One region of the Tsukamurella soli genome, then DNA from elsewhere that is predicted to be linked to it. Evidence: riboswitches for the same ligand, from Rfam matches in the RefSeq annotation. Region 1 holds a riboswitch; the other holds the start of a gene.
The links. A riboswitch is a leader RNA that binds a small molecule or an ion and turns the genes downstream of it on or off. The one in region 1 is predicted to bind thiamine pyrophosphate.
Positions count from the first base shown of each region.

Region 2: another riboswitch for thiamine pyrophosphate. It lies ahead of thiO (glycine oxidase ThiO); the one in region 1 lies ahead of thiC (phosphomethylpyrimidine synthase ThiC).

Region 1 covers NZ_BAABFR010000053.1:11,656-26,091, reverse strand. Annotated here, with positions in the region: gene thiC (phosphomethylpyrimidine synthase ThiC) at 1-1,359, opposite strand, end outside; TPP riboswitch at 1,358-1,468, opposite strand; gene ABD908_RS16245 (GNAT family N-acetyltransferase) at 1,608-2,036, shown strand; gene ABD908_RS16240 (LLM class flavin-dependent oxidoreductase) at 2,075-2,935, opposite strand; gene ABD908_RS16235 (TetR/AcrR family transcriptional regulator) at 3,061-3,633, shown strand; gene ABD908_RS16230 (GNAT family N-acetyltransferase) at 3,785-4,693, opposite strand; gene ABD908_RS16225 (peptide deformylase) at 4,689-5,285, opposite strand; gene napA (nucleoid-associated protein NapA) at 5,498-5,839, shown strand; gene ABD908_RS16215 (LytR C-terminal domain-containing protein) at 5,882-6,379, shown strand; gene sodC (superoxide dismutase[Cu-Zn]) at 6,459-7,193, shown strand; gene ABD908_RS16205 (glutamate--cysteine ligase) at 7,226-8,362, shown strand; gene ABD908_RS16200 (TIGR03086 family metal-binding protein) at 8,382-8,975, opposite strand; gene ABD908_RS16195 (MarR family winged helix-turn-helix transcriptional regulator) at 8,985-9,413, opposite strand; gene ABD908_RS16190 (TetR/AcrR family transcriptional regulator) at 9,662-10,297, opposite strand; gene ABD908_RS16185 (oxygenase MpaB family protein) at 10,384-11,592, shown strand; gene ABD908_RS16180 (aldehyde dehydrogenase family protein) at 11,655-13,352, shown strand; gene ABD908_RS16175 (AMP-binding protein) at 13,365-14,436, shown strand, end outside.
Region 2 covers NZ_BAABFR010000016.1:4,252-18,687, forward strand. Annotated here, with positions in the region: gene ABD908_RS07100 (3-oxoacyl-ACP synthase III family protein) at 1-298, shown strand, start outside; gene ABD908_RS07105 (pyridoxal phosphate-dependent aminotransferase) at 295-1,320, shown strand; gene ABD908_RS07110 (Rdx family protein) at 1,390-1,668, opposite strand; gene thiG (thiazole synthase) at 1,709-2,512, opposite strand; gene thiS (sulfur carrier protein ThiS) at 2,505-2,702, opposite strand; gene thiO (glycine oxidase ThiO) at 2,693-3,760, opposite strand; TPP riboswitch at 3,755-3,860, opposite strand; gene thiE (thiamine phosphate synthase) at 3,932-4,618, shown strand; gene ABD908_RS07135 (alpha-isopropylmalate synthase regulatory domain-containing protein) at 4,935-5,417, shown strand; gene ABD908_RS07140 (NUDIX hydrolase) at 5,425-5,919, opposite strand; gene ABD908_RS07145 (hypothetical protein) at 6,018-7,424, shown strand; gene ABD908_RS07150 (glutamate ABC transporter substrate-binding protein) at 7,421-8,413, shown strand; gene ABD908_RS07155 (serine/threonine-protein kinase) at 8,413-10,851, shown strand; gene ABD908_RS07160 (ABC transporter ATP-binding protein) at 10,859-11,710, opposite strand; gene ABD908_RS07165 (FecCD family ABC transporter permease) at 11,707-12,813, opposite strand; gene ABD908_RS07170 (FecCD family ABC transporter permease) at 12,810-13,901, opposite strand; gene ABD908_RS07175 (DUF445 domain-containing protein) at 14,031-14,436, shown strand, end outside.

The DNA of each region.
Region 1 (14,436 bases):
CTGCGCGCCCGGGTGTCCCTTGGCGAGATCGGCCGAGTGGGCGGCGATCTTGTAGGTGATCACGCCGACCTTGACGTCGTCCCGGTTCGGCAGGCCCAGGTGCTCCTTGGGAGTGACGTAGCAGAGCATCGCGGTGCCGGCCTGCGCGATCATCGCCGCGCCGATAGCGGAGGTGATGTGGTCGTACGCGGGTGCGATGTCGGTCGCGAGCGGGCCGAGGGTGTAGAACGGTGCCTCCTCGCACAGCTCCTCCTCGAGCCGCACGTTCTCGGCGATCTTGTGCATCGGGACGTGGCCCGGTCCTTCGATCATCACCTGCACGCCATACGATTTCGCGATCTTCGTGAGCTCGCCGAGGGTGCGCAGCTCGGCGAACTGGGCGGCGTCGTTGGCGTCCGCGATCGAACCGGGGCGCAGCCCGTCACCGAGGCTGAAGGTGACGTCGTAGTCGCGCAGGATCTCACACAGCTCGCGGAAGTTGGTGTACAGGAACGACTCCTGATGGTGGGCCAGGCACCAGGCGGCCATGATCGAGCCGCCGCGGCTGACGATGCCCGTGACCCGGTTCGCCGCCAGCGGCACGTACCGCAGCAGCACGCCCGCGTGCACCGTCATGTAGTCGACGCCCTGCTCGCACTGCTCGATCACGGTGTCCCGGTACACCTCCCACGTCAGCTTGGTGGGATCGCCCTTGACCTTCTCGAGCGCCTGGTAGATAGGGACGGTGCCGACGGGGACCGGCGAGTTGCGCATGATCCACTCGCGCGTCTCGTGGATGTCCTTGCCGGTCGAGAGATCCATGATGGTGTCGGCGCCCCACCGGGTGGCCCACACCATCTTCTCCACCTCCTCGGCGATCGAGCTGGTCACGGCCGAATTGCCGATGTTGGCGTTCACCTTGACCGCGAACGCCTTCCCGATGATCATCGGCTCGCACTCGGGGTGCCGGTGGTTGGCGGGGATGACGGCCCTGCCGATCGCGACCTCATCGCGCACGAACTCCGGGTCGAAGCCCTCCCGTGCGGCGATGTAGCGCATCTCGTCGGTGACGACTCCCGCACGGGCCCAAGCCAACTGGGTGGACGCACGGCCACCGTCGGGCTGCGTGACGGGGGCCGGGCGCTGCCAGACGTCCCGCGTCTTGGGCAGGCCGGTCCGTAGGTCGTGTACGTCGTCGGCCGACGGGTACTCCGTGTACGGGCCGGAGGTGTCGTAGACGTCGTGGTGGTCGCCGTTGGTCAGCGCGATCCGCCGGAAGGGGACGCGCATTCCGCCGACGGCGCGGTACTGCTTGCTAGACCCCTCGATGGGGCCGCAGGTGACGTCGGTGACGGTCGTGGTGGTGTGTGGACTGGGCACAGCAGGGCTCCTGACTCCCTACGCCGGCATTACCCGGACAGGTTCATACGGTCGACGCCCGCGTCAGGCGTCCTCTCAGCTCGTGCGACGAGCTCCCGTGTGGCTTGCGTTACCGAGGGTAGCCCACTCCGGCGGTGCGGGGGAGGTCTGCGCCACATCGCGCCGCGTTCCGGACCTCAGCGCCCGACGCGCCGCGGGCGCATATGTCGCGCACCATGGCGACCGGGCGTAGCCTGGCGGTGACAGTGATGGATGTCACACCGGGCGGCTCGATGGTCGAGTCGATGGTCGCGCGGTTGGCGGAGGAGGTCGATATGGCGCGCAACGAGACAGCCGGCGAGCGGGGATCCGTGGATGTCCCGCCACCCACGATGGAGCTGGCGGAGCCGCTGCGGTTGTTCGACAACCCCGTCCGGGACCGGTACGAGATGTGGTCGGGCGACGAGTTGATCGGCGTCGAGGGCTACGAGGTGACCGAGCACGGCGACGTGATCCTGCTGCACACGGTGGTCATGGAGAAGTTCGGGCAGCAGGGGTTCGCCCGGGGGCTGGTGCGGGGCGTGCTCGACGATGCCGCTGCCCGCGGCCGCCACGTGATCCCGGTCTGCACCTATGTGCGCAAGTTCATCGCCCGCTTCCCGCAGTACCAGGAGTTGGTCGCCGCCGCGAACGCGTAGGCTCCGGCACCCGATCACGGTTCGGTTCGGTCGCGCTGCTATCGCGCGCCGATGATCTCGTCGGCGACCCACTGCGCCGCACCGGCGGGATATGGCGCGGGCAGCGAGAGCACCAGGTGCCGGAAGCCGGCAGCCTCGAATTCGGCTATGGCCGAGCGGGTCTCGCCGGGGCGGTCGTAGGACACGGGCACGATCGTAGAGCGGGCGATCCCGGCCGGGTCGCGCCCGATCTCGTTGCACAACCGATCCAGGGTGGCGCTGCGTCGGGCGATGTCGCCGACCTCGCCGGGGATGTTGATGATGTCCGCGTGCTCGGCGGCGACTCGAAGGGTCGCGGTCGCGCGCCCGCCGATCATGATCGGCGGGTGGGGTCGCTGCACGGGCTTGGGGTTGCACCACGCGCCGGTCAGGTGATGGTGGGCACCGTCGAAGTCGAACGGCTCGTCGGCCGTCCAGAGCCGGCGGATGATCCAGCACGCCTCGGCCAGGCTGCCGACGGCATCGTCGGCGTCCACGTACGGCAACCCGTGTGCCTCGTATTCGCGTCGCGCCGTGGGAATGCTCGGTCGCGAGCCCGCGCCGATCCCGAAGTCGAGCCGCCCGCCCGACACGACGTCGACGGTCGCGGCGATCCGCGCGAGAATCGCCGGCGGTCGGAACCTGTTGCTGGACACCCCTATTCCAAGCCGGAGTCGCTCGGTCTGGGCGGCGAGTGCGGACAGTAGGGTCCAGCCCTCGAAGATCGGTCCGGACGGGTCGCCGGCGATCGGGAAGAGGTGGTCGAACAGCCAGGCGTGCGCTATCGCCGGCACGGCGTCGGCTTCGCGCCACACACGCAGGATGTCGTCGTAGGAGACCTGCTGGGGCGCTGTAGCGATGCCGAAAGACGTTGTGGTCATGGGATCTCTCCTCGGCGGAGTGGATGGGCGGAGCGGGCGGGTACCGTCTTAATCGGAACCACGCTCCACTTACTATACGGAGCGGTGTTCCGATCGACCAGGGGGTGGAGAGAGAAGTGGGAGATATGAACGCGGCGCGGGCCCCGCGGAAGCGCGCCGACGCACGCCGCAACGAGCAGGCCCTGCTGGACGCGGCGGCACGCGTGTTCGTCCGGTCCGGCGTGGACGCGCCGGTCCGACAGGTGGCGGCCGAGGCGGGAGTCGGCATGGGCACCTTCTACCGGCACTTCCCGACCAGGGCCGACCTGGTGGTCGCGGTCTACCGGCACCAGGTCGAGGCCTGCGCGGAGGCCGGTCCGGCGCTGCTCGGCCAGTCGCCGTCCCCGTACGGGGCGCTGTGCCGCTGGGTGGACGTGTTCGTCGACTTCCTGGTCACCAAACACGGGTTGGCCGCGGCGATGCGGTCGGACAGCGGTGGGTTCGAATCCCTGCACGCCTACTTCCTGGACCGGCTGGTCCCCGTCTGCGCCGACCTGCTGGCGGCCGCGTCCGCGGCGGGTGAGGTCACCAGGGACGTCGACGCGTTCGCCTTCATGCGCGCGATCGGCAGCCTGTGCATCGACGCCCGCGATCCGCGCTACGACGCCCGCGGGATGGTCGCGCTGCTGCTGGCGGGCCTGCGCCCAGCGAGTCGGTAGCCTGTTGCCTCTATAACGGGACGTGAGCGACCGTTCTGCCTCTGCCACTGAGGCCTGCGGCGGCGACCGAGCGGATCGGCTGGCGGCGTGTCGCGGCTGAAGGACTCCGGTCTCGGCGCTCGATGGGGACGGTGCTGATGTGTGGTCGAGGCTAGAACGCGGTCGACGTCCAGTACCCGTACCGGTGGTGCTGCGTGAAGCCGAGCCGGGAGTACATCGCTCGGGCGGGGGAGTTGCTCTCGAGCACCTCGAGGAAGCAGCGCTCCGCGCCGTGGGCGATGCCCTCGGCGGCGAGCGCGCGCAGCAGGTCCGTCGCCAGGCCGTGTCGGCGGAAGCGCTCGTCCACCACGAGCGAGCCGATGCCGGCCCACAGCGTGCCGGACGCGGGGTCATCGCCGTCGCGCGTGAGCGACAGGCGCACCGCGGCGGCGACGTCACCGTCGAGCACGATCTCGCCGAACCGCACCGCGCCGATCACCTGCCGCACCCAGTCCGCCGACACCGCGGAGCTGGACTGCAGCGCCAGCCAGCCCGGCGACGGTGCGTCGGACCACGTCACGTGGGGGCTGACGGTGGCGATCCGGGCGCCGTCCGCGACGAAGACGGCCGACTCGCGGTCGAGGCCGCCGGGGCGGTCGCGGCCGGCGAGCCGGTCCACCCACTGCAGCCGCAGCGGCAGCCCGCGCTCGGTGTACCAGGCACGGACACCGTCGAGCCGATCGAGCGACGCCGCGGGACTCAGTGGCGCAGCCGAGTTGGCGCGGCCGCCGGGGAGCGAACCGGCGGACCGGCACAGCCAACCGTCGACCTCGGCGCGTTCGAGCGACGGCCAGCACCGTGCCTCCGCTCGCACCAGCGCGCGGATGTCCCGGTTGCGGATCGGTCGCGGCGGAATCGCCTTGAGCGCCACCACATCCGAGCGGCGGATCGAGTGCAGCTCGCCGTCGCGCTCGACGACCAGGGGGTCGCCGTCGGACTCGAGCGTGCCGATCACGTCCGTGGCCTGACCGGACGGCAGCAACCGGCGGACCACCACCCGGCTGCCCGGGGCCGGGCTAATCGTCGTGCCCGAAGGGGTCGGCGACGGTGCCGGGCGTCCACGTGAGCCCGGGCACGCCCCAGCCGTTCTGCTTGATGGCCTTCTTCGCCCGCCGGGCGTTGCGGCCGACCAGCACGTCGGTGTAGAGGAAGCCGTCCAGGTGCCCGGTCTCGTGCTGCAGCATCCGCGCGAAGAAGCCGTTGCCCTCGATCTCGACCCGGTTGCCGTCGCGGTCGGTGCCGGTGACCCTGGCCCAGTCGGCGCGACCGGTCGGGAACGACTCGCCGGGCACCGACAGGCAGCCCTCTTCGTCGTCGTCCGGGTCGGGCATCGTCTCGGGGACCTCGCTGGTCTCGAGGACGGGGTTGATCACCTCGCCGCGGCGGCGCTCGCCGATCGCGTCGTCGGGGCAGTCGTAGACGAACAGCCGCAGGGCGCGCCCGACCTGATTGCCGGCCAGGCCGACGCCGTTCGCGCGGTCCATGGTCTCGAGCATGTCGTCGAGGAGGGCCACGATCTCGGCGCCGGGCCGGCCGTCCGCGTCGAGGTCGACGGGGGTGGTCGGACGGTGCAGGACGGGCTCGCCGACGATGCAGATAGGGAGGATCGCCATGGGGATCAAGGGTACTGACACCGTGCCGTGACATCGGGCGCACCGTGCCGTGACATCGGGCGCACCGCGCCGTCACATCGGGCGCACCGCGCCGTGCCGCGGCGCGCATAGCCCCTGCGACACGGCCCGCAGTCCGCCGTCACGGTTCACGCGGCGTGGTTAGATTGGTCCGAACTACACGGCTGTAACCCTTCGATTCCCCAGGGAGTGGCATGGACGGCGCGACCGCGCGCGAGACGGCGACCACGGCACCCGCTGCCGCGCATGCGGGCGACGCCGCCGCCGGTGAGCGTGGTGAGAACGGCCTGACCAGGCGGGAACGCGACATCCTCGCGTTCGAGCGGCAGTGGTGGAAGTACGCGGGCGCCAAAGAGGACGCCATCAAGGAACTCTTCGACATGTCCGCCACCCGGTACTACCAGGTGCTCAACGCCCTGGTGGACACCCCCGAGGCGCTGGCCGCCGACCCGATGCTCGTGAAGCGACTGCGGCGCGTCCGCGCCAGCCGGATGAAGGCGCGCGCCGCCCGCAAGCTCGGCTTCGAGATCAATTGAGCTTCGCCGGAATCGCGCGGATCGCCGTATAGGGTGGCGGGCGTGAGTACCACCGACCATCAGCGCAAGGTGCCGATCCGCGCGATCATCATGATCCTCGTCGCGCTGGCCATCGCGTTCGCCGGCCTCGGCTGGCACGCCGTCGCGACCCGCGATTCGGACCCCGACTCCGCGCTGCACGCGCAGGCGGCCAAGCTGTCGGCGACGGCGCCCGCCGCACCGTCGGGGGCCAGCGAGTCGGCGGCACCGTCGTCCGCCCCGGCCGCAGCCCCGGCCGCGTGTGTGTACAGCGAGGAGGGGGCGTCCGCCGCCGCCAGGGCCGCGGTCGCCGAGATCAAGAAGGCCGGCGTCACCGTCCGCGGCGAGGTCGCCACTTGGAAGGGCAAGGCGCCCAGAGCCACCGTCGTCTACTACGGCGCAGGGCAGGAGAACGCGGCCGGGCGGGTCGCCGCCGCCATCGATCACGGCTCGAGCGCGGCGCCACGTCCGGCGGGTGCCGAGCAGTGTGCGGAGGGCCTCGTCGTCGTGGTGGTCAAGTAGCCGACCCACCGAGCGTGTGCCGCCACCGCGGGCGGATATGATTCGACACGATCTCAGCCGGCCACGTAAGGAGCCCTCGATGACGAAGCGTATGTCCCGTGCCCTGATCCTCCCAGTGGTGGTGTTGGCGGGCGCCGGACTCGCGGCGTGCAGTACCAATGAGAAGCCCGCCACCTCGGTCGCGACCGCGCCGGCAGTGGTGACCACGGCTCAGCAGGTACCCGAGGCGGGACTCAACGGCGGCGGTTCGGCTGATGCGGGTAGCTCGGCCGGCGCCGGCGAGTCGAGCTCGACGTCGACGTCCACGTCGGCCAGCGCGACGCTGAAGAAGGTCGACGGCTCCAATGCCGGCACCGCGACGTTCACGGAGAAGGACGGCGTCGTGGTCATCGATGTGAAGGCGACCGGCCTGCCCGCCGGCTTCCACGGCCTGCACATCCACTCCGTGGGCAAATGTGAGGCGAGCTCGACGGCGGCCACGGGAGGCCCTGCCGGCGCCTTCCTGTCGTCCGGTGGCGACTTCCAGGTGAGCGGCCACACCGGCCACCCGGCGAGCGGCGATCTGGTGTCGATCTACGTCAACAGCAACGGCACCGGCGAGACCGTCACCACCACCAACGCGTTCAAGGTGTCCGAGCTGACGTCCGGCGTCGGGACCTCGATCGTGATCCACGCCGACGCCGACAACTTCGGCAACGTTCCGGCCAGCGAGTACAGCAACATCACCCCGGGCCAGTCGGTGCCGGATATGAACACCCTCGACACCGGTGACGCAGGTGCTCGCATCGCCTGCGGCGTGATCAAGGCCGGCTGACCATCGACCCCGCGGCGGGCGGAGCGACGGGAGTGCGTCCCATTCCGTTCTTGGCATCTGCGCGGCCGACGCTCGGTGTCGAGTGGGAGCTTGCGATCGTCGATCGCGGGACGGGCGACCTGGCCAGCCGGGCCTCCGAACTGTTCGACAGAGTGCGCGCGCAGAGTGCGGAAGTGCGGAGCCGAGTCCACTCGGAGTTGCTGCGCAACACCATCGAGGTGGTCACCGGCATCTGTGACACCACTTCCGACGCGATGGCCGACCTGGCCGGCACACTGCGTGTGGTGCGGCACGCAACGGATGCGATGGGTGTCGACCTGTTCGGCGCCGGGACACATCCGTTCGCGCAGTGGTCGGGCCAGGAACTCACCGAATCGCCTCGCTACGACGAGCTGATCAACCGCACGCAGTGGTGGGGACGGCAGATGTTGATCTGGGGCGTGCACGTGCACGTCGGCGTGAACCACCGGGACAAGGTGCTGCCGATCATCTCGGCGCTGCTCACCTATTACCCGCACCTGCTGGCCCTGTCGGCGAGCTCCCCGATGTGGGCGGGCCACGACACCGGATACGCCAGCACCCGCGCCATGATGTTCCAGCAGCTGCCCACGGCGGGCCTGCCGTTCCAGTTCCAGAAGTGGTCGGAGTTCGAACGCTTCGTCCACGACCAGATGACCACCGGGATCATCGACCAGCTCAACGAGATCCGCTGGGATGTCCGGCCCGCGTGCCATCTCGGCACCATCGAGGTCCGCGTGTGCGACGGGGTGTCCAACTTCGCCGAGCTCGAGGCGCTGGTCGCGCTGATCCACTGCCTGGTGGTGTGGCTCGATTCTCGTCTCGATGCCGGCGAGGAGTTGCCGCAGTTGCAGCCCTGGCATGTGCAGGAGAACAAGTGGCGCGCCGCCCGGTACGGCACGGACGCGATCGTGATCCTCGACGCGGACAACAACGAGCGCCTGGTGACCGACGATCTGGACGACCTGCTCGAGCAGCTCGCACCGGTGGCCCGACGGTTGCGGTGCGAGCGCGAGCTGGCGGCCGTCGCCGACATCCCGCGCCGGGGCGCCGCCTATCAGCGGCAGCGCGCCGTAGCGGGGGGTGTGTGCAGCCCCGAGGTGTACCGGGACGTGGTGAAGATGGTGACGGGCGAGCTGATCGTCCCGTGATGCGCACGGCGGCACGGGGTCACGGTGCTACCTCGGCCCAAGCCTCGAATGGTGCGTCACCGCCGGGCTCTCCCGTGGTGCGGCCCGCGAGAGCGAGCGCCTCGCGGAGGTCGCCGGTCGGCGGCACCGTGATCGCGGCGCCGAAAGCCCTTCCGGGGCCGCGGCTCTCGTCGGGCACTCGGCGCAGGACGCGAACCGCGAGGTCGACAGTGGCGGACGCCGGCGCGTACGGCAGCCCGAGTGCTGTGGCAAGGTCCCAACCGTGGACGACGGTGTCGACCACCTGGAACGCGTAGAGCTCATCGAGTCGGCGCGGGCCGAGCGGCTCGACCGTGACGATCTGTGTCGGGTCGTCGGCGCCGCGGAACGCGGTCAGCATCGCATCGGCAGAGCTGCGATAGGTCGGATCGCTCTGTTCCACAGTCGTATTCATGACTGTCGCGGAATCCCCGGCGGCCGCCGCGAACTTCAGGTTCTCCGACTGGAGATGTGCCAGCAGGTCGGCGAGGTCCCACCCCTCGCACGGGGACGGTCGGGCGAGGTCGGCAGGGGTGATCAGGTCGGTGAATGCGGCGACGGTGCCGGTCGCTGCGGCGAGCAGGGTGACGTCCATGGATGTGTCCTAGTCGGTGGAGTGCGCCGGGTGATGAGTCGCGGCGGCGAGAAGCGTTCGGAGCGTGGCGCGTTCGGCGTTCGCGAGGTGCGCGAGCAGCTCGTCCTCGCGGCGGTGGATCGCCGCACGGATCGTGGCGGTGACCCGCGCACCGTCGGGGGTGACGACAAGGGAGTACGCCCGGCGGTCCGCTCCGCGCTCGCGGATCACCAGGCCCCGGTCGGCGAGGAGGTCGATGTCGCCCACGATCCGGTTGACACTGTAGGAGAGTCGCTCCGCGATCGCCCGCTGACTGGGGGCTGCGATCTGCTCCGCTGCCGACAGGATCGCGTACTGCCACATCGTGAGTTCTTCGGCGTCGGCGCACTCGTCCTCGATCCGGCGCAGTGCCCGGGCGAGGGGCGCGACGAGGGCGAGTAGGTCCGGGCGATCGATCACAGTAAGGATATTATCACTAAGTTGTGATTAATCGCGGGTCTCGACTGCTCCCGCCTGAACGCCAGCCGTCAAGGCGCTGCTGGGCCGTGTCGGGATCCAGGCTTCTACGACACGGTCTCGGGGTCGGAGTGATGCGAGGGGAGATGAGTCGGTCGCCGCACCCTCGGCACCTGAGGTGACGCCTGAAAGGCTGAGGCCGGGGGCCTGGCAACCGGGTCACGGGCGGGAGACCCGCGCTGCGGCGGCATTCACATCGAGTGTCTGCCGGCGTCGACCGCGTCCCGTGCCGAAGTCTGATCGGCGCCGAGTCCGATCATCACGGTGGCCACTGTTTGTGCGAAGGAACGCACGGGTTCGGGTTCGGTGTCCATGTAGCCGGCGAGTTCGAGCATGAGGTGGCCGTGGATGCTGATCCAGAGTTGTCGGGTCGCGGTCCGGGGTTCGTCCACCGTGAGATCGCCGGCTTCGACTGCGGCTCGGCAGTGTCGGTGGAGGAAACGCAGAGTCTCTATGCCCTGCTCCAAGTCGTGCCCGGATCGCTGGTAGCCACCGACGGTCTCGGCGGCGAACATGACCGCGTAGAGGTGGCGGTGGGTGAGGGCGAAGTCTCGTTGGATCTGCGCGATGGTCCAGATGTCGGCCAGGTGCTCCCCGGTGAACTGTTTGGGTTCCAGCTCTCGCAGGAGCAGTGTGAACCCGTGGTCGACGACCGACGCGACCAAGCCTCCCATCGAGCCGAAGTCGGTGTAGATCGCCATTCGGGAGGTCCCGACCTGGGCTGTGACCTTCCGTGCGGTCATCGTGTCGGGCCCTTGCGTCTCCAACAGGTCGACTGCCGCGGCGGTGAGCTGCGTACGGCGATCACGATTCGGGGGGCCGTCCATCTGCGCGATTCTAGCGTCGCAGTGGGTGCTGTGATCCGACCGCAGAGTCCTATGACACTGTCATGGCCATGTGTTATAACAGTGTCATGCGCATTGTTCAGCTCGCTCCGAACCTGATCTCCCGGGTGGATCAGTTGCGGGCCCTGGCCGCCGACCCCGGTGCCGAGGTCTACCTCGACCCCGATGCCGTGGACCTGGAAGCGTGGAATCACGTCGGGGACCCGTTGTGCGAGGCACTGTTGGGGCTGATGAGCAGGCGCAAGCTGATGGGCGGCGACATCTATGCCAACGCGCGGACGTTGGAGGCCGAGGGAGTGTCGGAGGCGGTGGCGTTCTTCGCCGATGTCGAGGCCGTGCCGTCGTGGCTGGACTTCGAGACGCTGCGGCCCGGCGCATCGATGGGGCGGCGCAACCCGGTCGGGATGCTGTTCGGGATGCATGGCGGGCTGCCGTTCACTTACATCGACCCGTCGACAGCCGAGGTCATGGGGAGCACCGGGCGGTTCGCGCGCGACGGCGACTACCGGCGCCGGTTCTGGGAGACCGCGACCGGCTTCGCGGGCGCTCTCGATGTGGACGGCATGATGCCGGGCGGCGAGCGGTGGATCCAGTGGGTGCGGATCAGGTTCTTGCACACGATGATCCGGATGGGCATCCTCCGCGGAGGACAGTGGCCCCTCGGCGATGTCGCCATGCCGATCAGCCAGGTCGCCTCTGCTGCGACGGCGCACATATTCGGGCCCTACCGGGTCGGGATCGTTCGGTACCTGGGCGGTGTGGTCACTCCGGAGGAGGCTGACAGCTTCGCCTTGATGTGGCGGTGGGTGGCGCGTATCGAGGGCGCCAACAACCAGCTGCTGGGTCGCACGCACGCGGAACAGTTCGAGCTGCAGGCCCGGGAGCACCGGTTCCTCTACGGGCGTACCGAGAAGGCCCGGGAGATGACCGCGGCGTTGATCGACGGGTCCGCGAAGATGAAGGCGTTCGTGCTTCCGCGGCGCGTGCACTCGGCATTGGTGCGTCAGATCCTCTCCGAGCAGATGGTGCAGACTCTGCCCGGCCGCGATGTGCCCGGCGACCTGGGCGTACCACCCGATCCGCTGGGCGAGAACGCCGTCAAAGCACTCGCGCTCGGGTTGAAGGGCCTGAACCAGGTCACCCGGCTGCGGCCGGTCCGACGGCTCGCCGACGCGAATGGGCAGGCGCTGCTGGACCGCATCATCGAACGCGGCCTGGACGGCATCGAAGCCGAGTACCGCGGCACCCCGGTCGCCGGCAAGCCCACCGATCAGTAGTAGCGCCGTAGGCGGCCACCGATGGCTGCGCCCCACTCGTCGACGATGACAGGAGCAACGATATGGCCCCCACACCATACCAGGTGACATTCGCCACCGTGGTCGAGTTGGAGACAGCGGTCGAAGACCTGACCAAGGGGGCCGCACACTGGGCCACCCTCGGCCTACCTGAGCGCATCGCGCTGCTGCAACGAACCCATCGCTGCACTGCGGACGCAGCACAGGAGTGGGCGGGCGCCGCCGTCGCCGCGAAGGGGACGCCGCTAGGGCCGTGGGAGGGCGAGGAGTGGATCTCGGGGCCGTACGCCGCCTTGGCCGGACTCGGCGCCGCGGTGCAGTCCCTCTCCCTGATCGCCGAGGGCAGATCCCCACTCGACGGCGTGAGATCAGGCAGGGCTCCGGGCGAACGCACCAAGTTCATCGTCATGCCCGCGAACCCGCTCGAATGGACCCTGTTCCACGGGTTCACCGGCGAGGTGTGGCTCGAGCCCGGCATCACCGCCGACCGGGCGAGAGCCGATGCCGGCCTGGGGGCGAAGCGGCTCGGCGAGAACGGCGGCGTCGGACTCGTGCTCGGGGCGGGCAACATCTCCGCGATCGGACCGCTGGACGTGCTCTACGAGCTGGTCGCCTACAACCGGGTCAGCATCCTCAAGCTCAACCCCACCTTCGGATCCCTGCTGGGAGCCTATGAGAAGGCGTTCGCGCCGCTGATCGAGGCGAACCTGCTGCGCATCGTCAACGGCGGAGCCGAGGTCGGCTCCCACCTGACCGCTCACGCCGGTATCGACCACGTCCACATCACCGGCTCCGGGATCACCCACGACCTGATCGTCTGGGGCTCGTCCGCGGACAAGACGGGCGCACCGAAGCTGGACAAACCCATCACCAGCGAACTGGGCGGAGTCTCCCCGGTCATCGTGATCCCGGGAAGATGGTCCGAAGCCGACCTGCGCTACCAGGCCGAGCAGATCGCCACCCAACGCCTGCAGAACTCCGGGCACAACTGCATCGCCACCCAGATCGTCATCCTCTCGGGCGACTGGCCGCAGAAGCAGGAGTTCCTCGCCGAACTCCGGCGCGTCCTCGACACCCTCCCGAAGCGCGAGTCGTGGTACCCGGGGACCGACAGGAAGCTCACCGCCGCCACCACGTCCTACCCCGAGGCCGAAGTCCACGCCGGGCGCCTGCTCGTCGAGGTCACCGACACCACGAGCCAGGACCTCTTCACCACCGAATACTTCGGGCCTGTCCTCGGGCACACCACACTGCCCGGCATCGGCTCCGAATTCTTCCGGGCAGCAGTGGAGTTCGCCAACACCCGACTCGACGGGACACTCGGTGCCAGCATCGCGGTGGCACCGGCGGACAGACGGGCCATGGGCAGGGAATTCGACGAGATCCTGGCCGCCCTGCACTACGGCTCGATCGGCGTCAACGTCTGGTCGGCCATCGCCTTCCTCGGCGCGCCCTTCACCTGGGGCGCCTACCCCGGGAACACCCTCGACGACGTGGGGTCGGGCATCGGAGTGGTGCACAACTCCCACCTGATCGCCGACACCGAGCGGTCGGTGATCTACGGCCCGTTCCGGCCCTTCCCTCGGTCCGTGCTGCACGGCGAAGCGTCGCTGTTCCCCAAGCCACCGTGGTTCGTCACGGCCAAGACCGCCAAGAGCACCAACCAGAGACTCACCAGGTTCGCCGCAGCGCCTAGCTGGTTCAAGCTCCCCGGCATCTTCGGCGACGCATTCCGCGGCTGAAGCGGACCGCCGATGACGATCACGAGCACCTATCCCGACGTCGACATCCCGGACGTCGGCGTCTACGACTACCTGTTCGCCGGCCTGCGTCCCGACGAGCTGATCGCGGTCGCGATCATCGACGGCGAACGGAGCCTGACCTACGGTGAGCTCCAGGCCGCAGTGAACGCGTTCGCCGGGGCACTCGCCGCTCTCGGCGTCACGCCCGGCGACGTGGTCGCCCTGCACGCACCCAACGGCATCGGATTCGCCGTGGCCTTCCACGGCATCCTCCGGGCGGGCGCGACGGTGACCACCGTCAACGCCCTCTACTCACCGCACGAGATCGCGAACCAGCTGCGCGACTCCCGAGCCTCGGCGTACATCACGATCTCCTCATTGCTCCCGGCCGCCCTGGCCGGTACTGAGGAGGCGGGCCTGAGCACAGACGCGTTCATCGTGCTCGACGCCGTCGAGGGGTACCCGTCCCTGACCGAACTGCTCGCCGCTGGAGAGCCCGCGCCGCAGGTCGATCTCGACCCGAAGACCCACCTCGCGGTGCTGCCCTATTCGTCGGGCACCACGGGCCTGCCCAAGGGCGTCATGCTGACCCACACCAACCTCGTGGCGAACATCGCCCAGTGCACGCCGGCACTGAAGGTGAGCCCCGACGACGCGGTGATCGCGGTGCTGCCGTTCTTCCACATCTACGGCATGAACGTCCTGCTCAACCTCACCCTGCGCAACCGTGGCACCCTGGTCACCCTGCCGAAGTTCGACCTCGTCGAATTCCTGACCACGATCCGCGACCGTCGGATCACCTATGCCTTCATCGCACCCCCCGTGGCCGTCGCGCTGGCCAAGCATCCGATCGTCGACTCCTACGACCTCTCCAGCCTGCGCGTCGTCGTGTCCGGCGCCGCACCGCTGGACGAGACGCTGGGCGAGGCGCTGGTCCAGCGCCTCGGTATACGACTGCTCCAAGGCTTCGGGATGACCGAGCTGTCACCGGTCTCCCACGTCACCCCGTTCGACGACCCGCACGTGTCGGTCGGATCCATCGGAACCGCGATCCCCAACATTGAGTTCAAGATCGTCGACCCCG
Region 2 (14,436 bases), on a different contig from region 1:
ACTCGAAGCCGCTGCCCGCCGGGGCTTGCGCGGCCCCGAGATCGACTGGCTGATCACCAACCAGCCCAACCGGATCTTCCTCCGCAACTGGCGCGAGGCGCTGGAGCTGCCCGCCGAGCAGCACGCGGACACCTTCGACGAGTGCGGCAACCTGTTCTCGGTCGGCGTACCCCACAACCTCGACGTCGCGATCACGGACGGCCGCATCAAGGCCGGCCAGACCGTCATGCTCAGCGCGTTCGCTCACGCCGGTGATTTCGCCGCGGCGGCATTACTCCGGTTCGGCGGGCGACCGTGACCGGTCTGCTGGGCGCCGGTCGCCCAGCAGACCTGCGGCGCCCCTCGATCCGACTGGCGCTCAACGAGTCCTCGTACGGCCCGACGCCGACGGTGGCGCGCGCGCTGCGTTCGTGGGCGGCGACCGCCAACCGCTACCCGGGGTTCCGAACGGACCGCCTGCGTGCCGCGATCGCGGTCCACGCGGGGATGCCCGCGGACTGGGTCGCGGTGGGCGCCGGCGCTACCGGGGTGCTCGACCAGCTGTTCCAGGCCGCCACCCCAGGCGACGAGATCGTCGGCGCCACCCCGACATTCGACGGCTATCCGCTACTCGCCGCCGCGCGCGGGCTGCGGTATCGCGGGATCCGCGTCGGGTCCGACGGTGGCGTCGACCTCGATTCCCTCGCCGCGGGGGTCACGCCGAGCACGTTCGCGGTGATCGTCTGCTCACCGCACAATCCGACGGGGTCGGTGGTCGACGCCGCCGCCCTCGCGCGGTTCGTCGCAGCGATCCCCGAGCACGTCCGAGTGATCCTCGACGAGGCGTACCTCGAGTTCGCCGAGGCCGCCTCGGGTCCCGATCCGCTACGGTCCGGGGTACTCGCGGCCACGCACCCGAACCTGGTAGTGGTGCGATCGTTCTCGAAGGCGTTCGGCCTCGCGGGGCTGCGGGTCGGCTACGCCTTCGGCGCCGGCCGGCCGATCGAGGAGATCCGCGCGGTCGAGTTGCCGTTCGCGGTGGGGGCGGCCGCCGAAGTCGCCGTGCCGGTGGCACTGGCCGCCGTGGCCGAGACCCGGCGGCGCGTGGCACGGATCGTCGCCGACCGGGAGCGGCTCGCGGCGGGACTGCGCGAGGTCGGCCTACCGCCGCTGAAGTCGCACGCCAACTTCCTGTACCTCCCGACCCACGACCCGGTGGCCCTCACCGAGCGATTCGCGCAGGGCGGGATCGCGGTGAAGGCGTGCGCCGCCGGGGTGCGCATGTCGATCGGGTCGACGGCTGAGACCGACGCGGTGCTGGAGTGGGTGCGCCGGGCCTGACGTTCCCCATGGGAGTGTTCCCGGCTATCCCCTGCGTCAGCTGCCCGCAGATGGCGATCCAGCGGCGAATCACTGCGCCCGGTCGGCATGGCCCAGGTCACGGCCCGGCGCGACCCGGTCGCGGACCAGGCGTTTGAGCTGCGAGGGCTCGGGAAAGCCGCCGTCCGCCTTGCGATCCCACACCGGATCGCCGTCGACGCCGATCCGGAACACGCCGCCCGTGCCGGGCACCAGCGCGACCTCCGTCAGATCGGTCGCGAACGTGGTGAGCAGTTCCTGGGCGACCCATGCGGCCCGCGCCAACCAGTTGCACTGGGTGCAGTACTCGATCGTCACGCGGCCTGGCATGCCGCCGATCCTACCGGCGATCCCGCACGGCGACCTGCGGTCAGCAGACCGGCGTGCCCAGTCGTCCGTCCACGGGCGACGACGCCTGCGCCCAGCGCCGCGTGGGGATCCGGCCCGCGCCGCACGCCAAGCGCCCCGCCTCCACCGCGAGCCGCATGGCCCGCGCCATCGCCGCGGGGTCGGCCGCCCGGGTGACCGCGGATGCGAGCAGCACCGCGTCGCAGCCGAGCTCCATGGCGAGTGCGGCGTCGCTGGCGGTACCGATCCCGGCGTCGAGAATCACCGGCACCTCCGCTGCGGCGACGATCATCTCGATGTTGTGTGGGTTGAGGATCCCGAGGCCCGTACCGATCGGGGAGCCCGCCGGCATCACGGCGGCGCAGCCGACATCGGCGAGGCGGCGCGCCAGGATCGGATCATCGTTGGTGTACGGGAGCACGACGAACCCGTCCGCGACCAGTTCTTCTGCGGCGGTGAGCAGTTCGGGGCCATCGGGGAGCAGGGTGCGATCGTCGCCGATCACCTCGAGCTTGATCCACTCGGTGCCCAGCGCCTCGCGCGCGAGGCGCGCTGTGAGTACCGCCTCGGCGGCGGTGAGGCAACCGGCGGTGTTGGGGAGCGGGGTGATCGCCAGGTCGCGGATCAGTTCCAGGACCCCACCCCCGGCCGCAATGCTGGTGCGGCGCAGCGAGACAGTGGTCAGCTCGGTGCCGGATGCGACGAGCGCGGCCCGGAGATGCTCGAGGTTGGCAGCGCCGCCGGTACCCGTCACGAGCCGCGACGTGAACTCGCGGCCGGCGATCCTCAGCCGGTCGGCGACGTCGGAGACCACCGGATCAGCCACCCTGAACCGCCGTCAGCACGTCGACGTCGGCGTATGCGGGCAGCACCTCGCACCAGCGCGACCGCGGGTGTACCTCGCCCGCCACGGCCACCGCGATACCGTCCTCCGGCAGCCCCAGGGCCGCGAGGAGGCCCGACACCGTCGTCCCCTCCGGGACCTGCCGGTCCTCACCGTTCACCGTCAGCTCCACGCCGTCACTCCCTCTCCGATCGGTTCCACGCCGGCCGTATCACGTTCGCCCACGATCAGATCCCGCACGATCTGTGCCGTCACCGGACTGAGCAGGATGCCGTTACGGCCGTGCCCGGTCGCGGCGATCACCCGCTCGTCCAGCTCGCGGATCACCGGCAGGTTCGACGCGGTCGCCGGTCGCAGCCCGGCACGCACCTCGGCGAGGTCGTACTCCCGAAGGTAGGGCAGCACGGCGAAGGCGTCGGCCAGCAGGTCCACGACGGGACCGGCCAGCGGGGTCGTGTCGTCGTCGGACTCGTACTGGGTGGCCCCCACGACCACCCCGTCGGCCCGCGGCACCACATACACCGCACGCCCGTTCACCTTGGCACGCACCGTGACCGGCGGCGGGGGCAGGCACATGCGGCGCGCGGTAAGGCGCACCGCCTCTCCCTTGACGGGCCGCACGCCGAGCCCCGGCCACAGCTCGTCGGACGCCGCACCCGCGCACAGCACCACGCGGTCCGCGGTGAGGTCGTCGAGCGCACCGACGCGCTGCGCCACCGTCGTGACCCCGGCCGCAGCGCACGCCGCCACCAGCGCGCGGTGCACGATCCGGTTGTCGACGGCGATCTCCTGCGGCGCGCGCGCCGCCGCCCTGACCCGACGCGCTGCACCGGGGACGTCGCGCAGGGCGACCGACGGCGGGGCGGCCACGAGTCCGCCCGACTCACCCACCCCGACCGCGCACGCGATCATCGTCGAAAGATCTTGCGCGTCACCGTCGTCCATTGCGAGCCAGACGGTCCCGCGGGCGGTCACGATGGCACCGTCCGCGTACGGTGCCAGCGCGTCCGCGAACCCCTCCCACAGCCGCAGCGAGCGGACACCCAGGTGCACCAGCTCGTCCTCGCCGGGCCACGCCTCCGAGTACGGGGCGATCATCCCGCCTGCCACCCACGACGCTCCGGATCCGGGCGCAGGATCGCGCACCGTGACATCGCAGCCCGACTGCGCCAGCACCCACGCCACGGACAGGCCGACGGTGCCCGCGCCGACGACGGCGACAGTAGTCATTCCACTCCCCCTTCCTGCGCCGGCATTACCCGGATCAGGTCTGACGGTCAGGGACACGCCCGCCCCACTCTCAGCCCCGAGGGCGCCCCCGAGGGGCGGGCCGCGGCTCCCGTGTGTTTCCGGGGGTCAGCCTACTCCCCGGGGCGGAGCGCACGGCTACTGTCGGGGCCCATGGCACCCGATCCCCGCGAGCGCCTCGCGCGCGCCGCCCTCTACCTGTGTACCGACGCCCGCCGCGAACGCGGCGACCTGCTCGAGTTCGTCGCCGCTGCACTGCGCGGCGGTGTGGACATCGTGCAGCTGCGCGACAAGGGCTCGGCCGGGGAGCGGCGGTTCGGGCCGCTGGAGGCGCGCGCCGAGGTGGAGCTGGTCGGCGCGCTGCGCGAGCTGGCCCACGAGCACGGCGCGCTCGTCGCCGTCAACGACCGCGCCGACATCGCACGCGCGGCGCGCGCCGACGTGCTGCACCTCGGCCAGGACGATCTGCCCGTCCGCCACGCACGCGAGTTCGTGGGCCCCGACGTGGTGATCGGCCGGTCCACGCACGCCGTCACCGAAGCACAGGCGGCCGGCGTCGAACCCGGCGTCGATTACTTCTGCACCGGCCCGTGCTGGCCCACCCCCACCAAGCCGGGCCGCCCCGCGCCCGGGCTCGATCTCGTGCGCGCGACCGCCGCAGCGACGCCCACGCGGCCGTGGTTCGCGATCGGCGGCGTCGACCTCGCGCGGCTGCCGGAGGTACTGGCTGCGGGCGCGCGGCGGGTGGTGGTGGTCCGGGCGATCACCGCCGCCGCAGACCCGCAGGCCGCGGCCCGCGAGCTCGCAGACGCCCTCCGAGCCGGGCTGACGACGACCTGACAACAGGCTCACAGCGGGGTCTACGACAGGCGAACAGGCAACGCGCAGGGGACTATTCGGTGGCAGCGGGGTGACGATTCGCGAACTTCCCCGCGCCGCCCCGCGAAGGTGGTTGCACGCCCACGAACGGACGTCTAATCTCGGCGGCGATGAAGCACACGGCCCGACTTCTTCTCGTAAAGCGCCGTAGCAGGGGCTGACCGCGACCGATCCCCTGCTGCGGGATCCTCGCGTGTGCAGTCGGCCCCGTCGCCGTAGCCTCCAACCTCCCATCGGTTGCGCTCCTTCGTCTCCCCCTGAAAGACCGGGAATCGCCATGACCATCACCGTCACCGAGCTGACCTCCACCGACCCGTTCGCCGACCGCTTCGGCGAATCCCTGCCGTGCGGCCTGCGCCAGTCTGCGCGCGGCCTCACCTGGCCTGCGTTCCGCGACGCATACTCGCTGCCCGCCGACGTGACCCTCGAGTCGCTCACCTGCCGGCCGCGGCCGGGCGGCGCCGTCGAGGTCACCGTCACCCTCACCGCCGACGGTGCCCGCACCACCGCCACCGGCCGGGGTACCGGCCCTATCAGCGCCGCCACCGACCTGCTGTACCAGAGCGGGCTGGACGTGGAAGCCGTCGAGTTCCATCAGATCCACATCGCCGAGGGTGTCGCGACGTTCATCCGCAGCGTGTCCGCGACCCGCGACACGGCGGCCCGCTGGTCGTTCGCGATCGCGCCCGACCCGGGGCAGTCCGCCGTGCGGGCGCTCGTCGCCGGCGCGGCCATGCACCGGCGTCCAGCGCACGCCTGACTCGGGCTCAACCCGGCTGCGCGCCAGCCACCATGGGACGCAGCCGCGGCCACGCCGCCGCGAACGCGGGGTGCAGCGGGAGGGTGTCGACGGTGTCGAGCGGCACCCACGCCAGTTCGAGGGACTCGGCGTTGGGGATCAACGCCGGTCGGCCCTCGACCCGCGCGAGCACCGTCGTGTACGTCCACCCGGCCACCGACCGGGCGGTGACCAGTTCCGACATGATCTGCACGGCGGCGGGGTCCAACCCGGCCTCCTCGCCCGCTTCCCGCAGGGCGGCGTCGGAGGCCGATTCATGCGAGTCGCGCGCCCCGCCGGGCACCGACCACGTGCCACCCTGGTGGCTCCAGGCCGCGCGGTGCTGGAGCAGTACGACCGGCCCGTCCTCCGCCGTCCCGTCGGCGACGGCGCCCGCCGTCACCAGCAGGCCCGCGGCCCCGAACCGGCCCCAGTAGCGGGACCCGTCCGGGTCCCGAACCCAGCCGTTCCCGTCCCCGATCATGGGTCAACCGTACCGGCACGGTCGCCACGCCGAGACCCGACGTGTAATGCCGCGCCCGCGGTGAGCGATGGCGATATGGTCGGAGGTGACCTGCACCCGTGCGGGTCCGAGAGATGCACGAGGACGAGAACGAGGAAAGGGCTGGCGCGACCGTGACGGCCGAGACGTCCAGGTACCGTCAGCTGTACCCGATCCGGCGGATGTATCCGTTCCGGCGGACCATCGGCGAGTCCTCGGTGCTGGCGGAACTCCGTGAGTTCCTGGTGTCGAGCCCCGGCAAGCTCGTCTCGTCGGCACTCGTGCTGGCGGCGATGTGCCTCTTCGTGGGGTGGTTCGCGGCAGCGGGTCAGCTGGGCCGCACCGACGTCCTGCGCAGCAACCTCGCGGACTTCGAGCCGCGCGCCAACGCGTCCCAGGTCTTGTACAGCTCGCTGTCCACGGCCAACGCCTCCGCGAACGCGGCGTTCATCGCGGGCGGGATCAACAACGACGCACTACTCAGCTCGTATCTCGCAGCCATCGCCACCGCCGGGCGCGCCGTGGTCACGTCGGCCACCAGCCTGCCGCCCGCCGAGCAGCAGGCGCACGACGACCTCAACACCATCGCCACCACCCTGCCGGTGTACACCGGGCTGGTCGAGACCGCCCGCGCGAACAACCGACAGGACAACGCGGTCGGCGCGGCCTACCTCGCGTCCGCATCGACGCTGATGCAGAACACGATGCTGCCCGCCGCCGAGCAGTTCTACCACCAGGAGGACGCGGGTCTACGGGCGTCGCACGAGAAGTTCGCCGACCCGCCCTACGCGCTCTACGGTGCGCTGATCGTGACGCTCGGGTCGCTGCTGCTCGCGCACCGGCAGCTGGCCCGGCGGACCCGGCGCACCCTCAACCTCGGACTGCTCGTGGCCGGGGCGGCGATGACGGTGGCGCTGCTGTGGGTCGCGATCGCGAGCCTCACGTCCGTGTCGTTCTCGGCGCTCGCGCAGAGCAAGGGCGCCGACGCGGTCGACAGCCTGACGAACGCCCGCACGCTGACCCAGAAGGCCCGCTCGATGGAGACGATGGCGCTGGTGCAGCGGGGCGGCGACACCTCCGCCGCGTCCGGCTCGTTCAGCGGGGCGTTGGACGATGCGCTGGCGAGCCTGTCCAAGGTCGGCCGGTCCGACCAGTCCGTGGCCACCGAGGTCGACGCCGCACGGTCCGCCGCGACGCTCTGGGCGAGCGCACACCGACAGATCCTCCAACACGAGAACTCCGGCGACTACGTCGGTGCGACCCGGCTGGCGGTCGGCACCGATCCCGGGTCCGCGGCGCTCGCCTACCAGTCCCTCGACACACACCTCACCACCGCCATCGATCGGGCCCGGACCCTGTATCGCGACAATGTGAACACCGCGCGGGCGTCGATCGCGTACTCCGGCCCCGGCGCGTTCGTCCTGTCCTGCGTCGCCGTCGCGGGCATCGGGGTGGGGTACTACCCGCGGATCCGGGAGTACCGGTGACCCGCCCGGCCCGAGCCCGCTTCGCCGCCCTGTTGACCGGGGTGGCGGTCACCGTCGGCGCCTGTGTGGTGCCCGCACCCGACTCCCCCGACGACCTGGTCACCTCGCTCTCCCTGCCCGAGCCGGGGAACGCATCGCAGATCCCGCAGAACACCCCGCTCCCGGCGGACGTGACGATGTGCCCCGCCAGCCCGCTCCCGAGCGCGCTGCCCCCGCCCGGACAGATGCCTGCCGGCAGCACGATGGCGAGGATCCTGCAGCGCGGGCGGCTGATCGTGGGCATCGACATCGGCTCCAACCTGCTGGCGTACCGCGACCCGATCACCGGGACGATCAACGGCTTCGACGTGTCCATCGCACGGCAGATCGCCCAGGCGATCTTCGGCGACGACACCCACATCCAGTTCCAGATCCTCGCGGGCGACGACGATCGCGTCTCGGCGCTCCAGTCCGGCGCGGTGGACATCGTGGTGAAGACGATGGCGGCGACGTGTGACCGCGCGAAGGACATCGCGTTCTCGGCCACGTACTACCTCGCGAATCAGCGGGTGCTGACGCCCCGCAGCCAGCCGGTCAACACGGTGGGCGACCTGTCGGGTCGGCGGGTGTGCGAGATGCGCGGCACCACCTCGCTCGTGCGGATCCGCCGCGCCGTGCCGAGCGCGCGGGTGATCGCGGTGGACTCCTGGCCCGACTGCCTGGTGCTGCTGCAGCAGGGCCAGGCGGATGCCGTGTCGAGCGACGACGCCGTGCTCGCCGGCCTCGTCTCGCAGGACCCCAACGTGACGATCACGGGGCCGGTACTCGGGCAGGACCCGTACGCCGTGGGGGTCGGGAAACAGAACGTCGATCTGGTGCGTTTCGTCAATGCAGTGCTTTTGCAGATCGAACGGGACGGCACCTGGATGCAGTTGTACAACCAGTGGTTCGGCGCGACCCTGGGGCCCGTGTGGTCGCCCCCGGCGGCCACCTACACGAGCGCGCCCTGATGGGCGCGCAGGACGACCGCCGAGACGACGGTGCGCAGGTCCCGGACGTGCCGACCCAAGCCGCCGCGTACGTCCCGGTGTGGACCGATGCCACCGAGACCCGGGAGCCCGCCGCGACGGAGAGTGAAGCCACCGGGATCGAGGCGCCTGATGAGACCGACGACGGGCTGCCACCGGTCGGGACGCAGGTCACGGTCGTCGCCCCGCCCGAGGCGCCGCAGCCCAGGCCCGAGCCGCGCCCGCAACCTCCCCGTCCCGCCGGGCCGAGCGCCACCCGCGAGACGGATCGCGGGATCGCGACCGGGCGGACGCTGGCGACCAATCGGATGGCGTCGCTGGGCATGCCCACGACGCGGCTGTCGGGGCGCCGGCGCGTCGGCGGAGGCCTCGTCGAGGTGCCCCGGATCGACGCGGTGGACCCGTCGGAGGCCATCAAGACCAACCCGATCGTCGACGAGGGAAGGCGGTTCTGCTGGAACTGCCGCAAGCCCGTGGGGCGCACGGAGGACGGGGCGTCCGGCAGGCTGTTGGGCAACTGTCCCCACTGCGGCGCACGGTTCTCGTTCGCGCCGGCGCTGCAGCCGGGCGATATCGTCGCCGACCAGTACGAGATCCAAGGCGCCATCGCGCACGGCGGCATGGGCTGGATCTACCTCGCCACCGATCTCAATGTGGTCGACCGGCCGGTGGTACTCAAGGGCTTGCTCAACACGGGGGACGCGCAGGCCCAGGCGGTCGCGGTAGCGGAGCGCCGGTTCCTGGCCGAGATGACCCACCCGTCGATCGTGAAGATCTACAACTTCGTGGAGCACCCCGACCCGGACGGCACCCTGATCGGGTACATCGTGATGGAGTACGTCCCCGGCAAGACCTTGAAAGACATTCTGGCGCAAACGGATACCCAGGTCGAGGTGGAGCAGGCCATCGCCTACGTGTTGGAGATCCTGCCGGCGCTGAGCTACCTGCACTCGCTGGGCCTGGCATACAACGACCTCAAGCCGGACAACATCATGATCAGCGAGGAGGACGTCAAGCTGATCGACCTCGGTGCGGTCGCGCCGCTGGGCGGATACGGATACATCTACGGGACACCGGGTTTCCAGGCGCCCGAGATCGCCACGACGGGCCCGACGGTGGCCTCCGACGTGTATACGGTGGGTCGTACACTCGCGGTGCTGGTAGCGCACATCCCGATGAAGGGCGGCCGGTACACCGACGGGCTGCCCACGCCCGCCGAGGAGCCCAACCTCGCGCGATACAACTCGCTGTACCGCCTGCTGGTCAAGGCGATCGACCCTATGCCCGCGCGGCGGTTCGCCTCGGCGGCCGAGCTCACCGACCAACTGCTCGGCGTGCTGCGAGAGTGCCTGTCCACCAAATCGGGCGAGCCGAGGCCGGGCCTGTCGGTGGTGTTCACGCCGCAGCGCTCGACGTTCGGCATCGAGCGGATCCTGCGCGCGGTGGACCCCGATCCGGAATTCCACGACGACCGCCTAGTGGCCGCGGAAGTTCTTGCGGCGCTGCCTATTCCGATCGCCAACCCCGCCGATCCGGCCGCCGGGGTGCTGGCGCTGACGATGCGCAGCGACCCGACGCAGATCCTCGATTCCCTCGCCGAGCTGCGGTCGACCATGAAGAGCACAGTCGAGATCGACCTGGCCGAGGCCCGCGCCCACCTCGAGCTGGGGGAGGTCGACCAGGCCGCCGACATGCTCGCCCGACTCGCGGATCGCGAACCGCACCGCTGGCAGGTGGACTGGTATCGCGGCGAGACCGCCTTGATGCAGGGGCGATATCCCGAGGCCTACGACTACTTCGAGGCGGTCACCGACCAGACCCCGGGCGAGGCCGCACCCAAGCTGGCGGCCGCCGTCGCGGCCGAGTTCTGTTTCGAGAACGGCGAATCCGACCATGCGGCGTGGCTCATGCGAGCGCGCGAGCGGTACGAGCTGGTGTGGCGCACCGACCGCGGCATCGTGTCGGCGGCGTTCGGTGCCGCACGCATGCGGCGGGCGGCGGGCGACGTGGTCGGCACCGTCGAGGTCCTCGACCAGGTGCCGTCCACGAGCCGGCACTACACGGCGGCACTCTGCTCCACGGTGGTCACCCTGGTGCACGGCCGCGACCTCGGCGAGGTGACCGAGGACCAACTGCGCGAGGCCGCGCGGCGGCTCAAGACGCTGCCCAAGTCGGAGTGGCGACGGCTACAGCTGCGCGGTCTGGTGCTGGGGGTGACGCTCGGCTGGGTGCAGCACCGCAACCAGCACGGCCGGCTCGACGACAAGCCCCTGTTCCTGGAACACGATATGACCGAACGCGGGCTGCGCGCCGCCACCGAGCAGGCGCTCCGCGACCTCGCCGCGCTCGCCGAGCGCAAGCGGCAGCGGCACGCGCTGGTCGACCTGGCGAACGCCATCCGCCCACGCACCCTGTGGTGATCGGTGGTCACGCAGTGTGGCGGCGGCCGATCGGCACGATCAGGGGGCGGTCGGACACGGGGTCGTCGATCACCTGCGACGCGAGGCCGAAGACCGCACGCAGCAGCCGCTCGCTGATCACATCGCGTGGATGCCCCTGCGCCACGATCGCGCCCGCCTTCATCACGATCAGATGGTCGCTGTAGCGGACCGCCAGGTTGAGGTCGTGCAGCACCATCACCACGGTCCGGCCCCCGTCGGACAGCTCGCCGACCAGGTCCAGCACGTCCAGCGCGTGCGCCAGATCGAGGTACGTGGTGGGCTCGTCGAGCAGCAGCAGGTCGGTGCCCTGCGCGAGAGTCATCGATATCCACACCCGCTGCCGCTGCCCGCCGGAGAGCGCATCGATCGGACGGTCCGCGAGATCCCGCACACCGGTGCGGGTCAGCGCGTCGTCCACCACGTCGGCATCGTCCGACGACCACTGCCGCAGCCACGACTGATGCGGGTGCCGGCCGCGGGCCACCAGATCGGCCACCGTGAGCCCTTCGGGCGCCGACGGTGACTGGGGCAGCAGCCCCAGTCGGGTCGCCACGTCGCGGGTCCCCAGCCTTGCGATGTCGTGCCCGTCCAGGACGACGGTGCCCGACTGCGGCTTCAGCAGGCGCGACAGGGTGCGCAGCAGCGTCGACTTGCCGCAGCCGTTGGGCCCGATCACGGTGGTGACCCCACCGGTGGGGATGTCGATGTCGAGGCCGTCGATCACCGGTTCCGCGCCGTAGCCCACCACCAGCGACCGGGCGCCGAGCCGGGACGGAGCGACATCGCCCCGGTCCGGGCGCTGCTCGGCGATCGACCCCTGGTCCGTGATTCGGCTCATCGCTTGGACACCTTCAGGTTGGCGCGGACCAGCAGGTACACGAGGAACGGGCCGCCCACCGCGGCGGTGACGATGCCGACCGGCAGCGGCGTCGGCAGCAGGCGGGACACGAGGTCGGCGCCCGTCAGCAGAAGGGCGCCGGTCAGGGCCGCGGGGATCAGCGGCGGTGTCGGCAGCCCGGTCAGTCGCATCGCCACCTGCGGCGAGACGAACGCGACGAACGCGATCGGCCCCGCCGCCGAGACACCGACGCCGGCGAGGAGCACGGCCGCGAGCAGCAGCAGTCCCCTCGTCAGGGTGAGCCGGACACCGAGCCCCCGCGCAACGTCGTCACCCAGCGCGATCGCCCGGAGCGCGAAGGCCGAACCGAGCGCGAGTAGCGCGGCGACCGCCGCCACCGTCGCGCTCGAGCCGACCTGCGACCACGTGCGTGCGTCGAGCGACCCCACCAGCCAGGTCTGGGCCCGGGCGGCGTCGGTCAGCTGCGCGCGCACGATCATCCACGTCGTGAGCGCAGTGGTGAGCGACGTGATGGCGACACCGATCAGGATCAGCCGCATCCCGTCGACGCCGCCGCGGAATGCGAGCAGATACACCACCATCCCGGTCGCGAGGCCGCCGATCAGCGACGCCGCGGGGATCCCGACACCGGCGTCGAGGCTGCGCGCGACCGACGTCCCCGAGGTCACCAGGAACACCGCGGCGACGCCGGCGCCGCCGGTGATGCCGAGGATGTCGGGGCTGGCCAGCGGGTTCCGGGCGATCGACTGCACGATCGCGCCGGACATCCCCAGCGCGGCACCCACGATCACGCCGACCAGGGCCCGCGGCATCCGCAGGTCGTGGACGATGTACACGGTCACCGAGTCCCCCGAGCCGAACATCGCACGGACCACGTCCGGCAGCGAGATCGGCAGGTCGCCGAGCCGGATGCTGAGGCATACCACGACGAACGTCGCGCAGGCGAGCACGCCGCTCACGGCCACCGGGCGCGGCCGGAACACCATCGAGACGACAGGGCCGATGCGCAGGGCGCGCGGCAGCGGCGGGTGCGACGGTGCCGGGCCGGCATCGACGGTGCCGGTCAGCTCCGCGCGGGTCACAGCCGGGCCGCCTTCCGCCACCACACCAGCGCCACGAAGAACGGCGCGCCGATCAGTGCCAGCACGATGCCCACCTGGAGCTCGCCCGGCCGCGCGACCACGCGGCCGACGACATCGGCCACCAACAGCAGGATCGCGCCGAGCAGGCCCGCGATCGGCAGCAACCACCTGTAGTCGGGGCCGGTGATGTATCGCGCGATGTGCGGGGCCATCAACCCGAGGAAGGCGATGCTGCCGCACGCCGCGGTCCCCGCGCCAGCGAGGACGGTCACGGCCACGATCCCCGTCACCCGCGCCCGCGTCACGTTCAGCCCGAGCCCCTTCGCGACGTCCTCGCCGAGTCCCAGCAGGTTGATCGCCGGGGCGTTCGCCAGCGCGATCACGAGCCCCACCAGCAGGAACGGGGCGGTGCTGGCGATCACGTCGTAGCCGCGGCCCGCGACGGCGCCGGCGTTCCAGAACCGCAGTGCGTCCAGGGTCTGTTGATCGGACAGCGCGACCGCCGATGTGATCGCCGAGAGGAACACCGAGACACCGGTGCCGGCGAGCACCAGTGTCAGCGGCGACGCCCCGCCGGCGCCGACACTCGCGAGACCGAAGACGGTGACCGCCGCGACCGCGGCGCCCAGGAAGGCGAACCACACGTATTCGATGGGATGGTCGAGGTCGCCGAGATACACGGTGAGCACCACCGCGAACGCGGCGCCCTGCGTGATGCCGAGCAGCCCCGGGTCGGCGATCGGGTTGCGCGTGTGCCCCTGCATGAGGGCCCCCGCCACGGCGAGCGCAGCGCCGACCACTGTGGCGAGGACGGTCCGGGGCAGCCGCAGCGTCTGCACGATGATCGCCGCGTCGTCGAGCGGCTGATCCGCGACGCCCGAGCCCGCCGTGTACCGATGCACCAGCGCGTCCCACACCATGCCGGGGGCGATCGACCGGGTGCCGATCGCGAGGGATGCGACCACAGCCGCCACCAGGAGTACCGCCAGGGCGCCGAGCCCGATCAGTCGACGCCTCCGGAGGCGGGCCCCCGGGACCGGGCGGTGCGCCGCGACGGGGTCGCCTGCCGGCGGGGAACTCAGGCTCACCCGATCGATGATAAGGGTTGCCTTGCCTGATCCTCACGGCAGCCACTGCGATTCAGCCTCCCGCGACGTGCCCGCAGGCGACAATGCCAGCAGTCGACACCCGGTCGGTCGCCATCGAGGAGGGCGTTCGTGCACATTCAGTCATGGCCCGAGATCGTCTCAGACGTTCGTGCCAATTGGCTGATCTACGTCACCATGCCCGTCATCGCCTCACTCGTCGGATTCGGGACCAAGCTGGTGGCGATCAAGATGATGTTCCGGCCGCAGCGGTTCAAGGGATTCGGAAAGCTCGGCTGGCAGGGGATCATCCCCCGACGGTCCACACAGATGGTCGAGGTGCTGTGCGAGACCCTGACCGGTCGGCTCATCACCGCGCGCGAGATCGCGGAGCGGCTCGACGGTGCCGAGATCGCCGCCCTCGTCGAACGCCCCCTGCGCACGGAGATCGGGCGGATCGCCCGGGGTGTGCTGCCCGAGTACCAGCCGGCACTGTGGCACGTCCTGCCGCCCGTCGCACAGGATGTGGTGGTCCAGC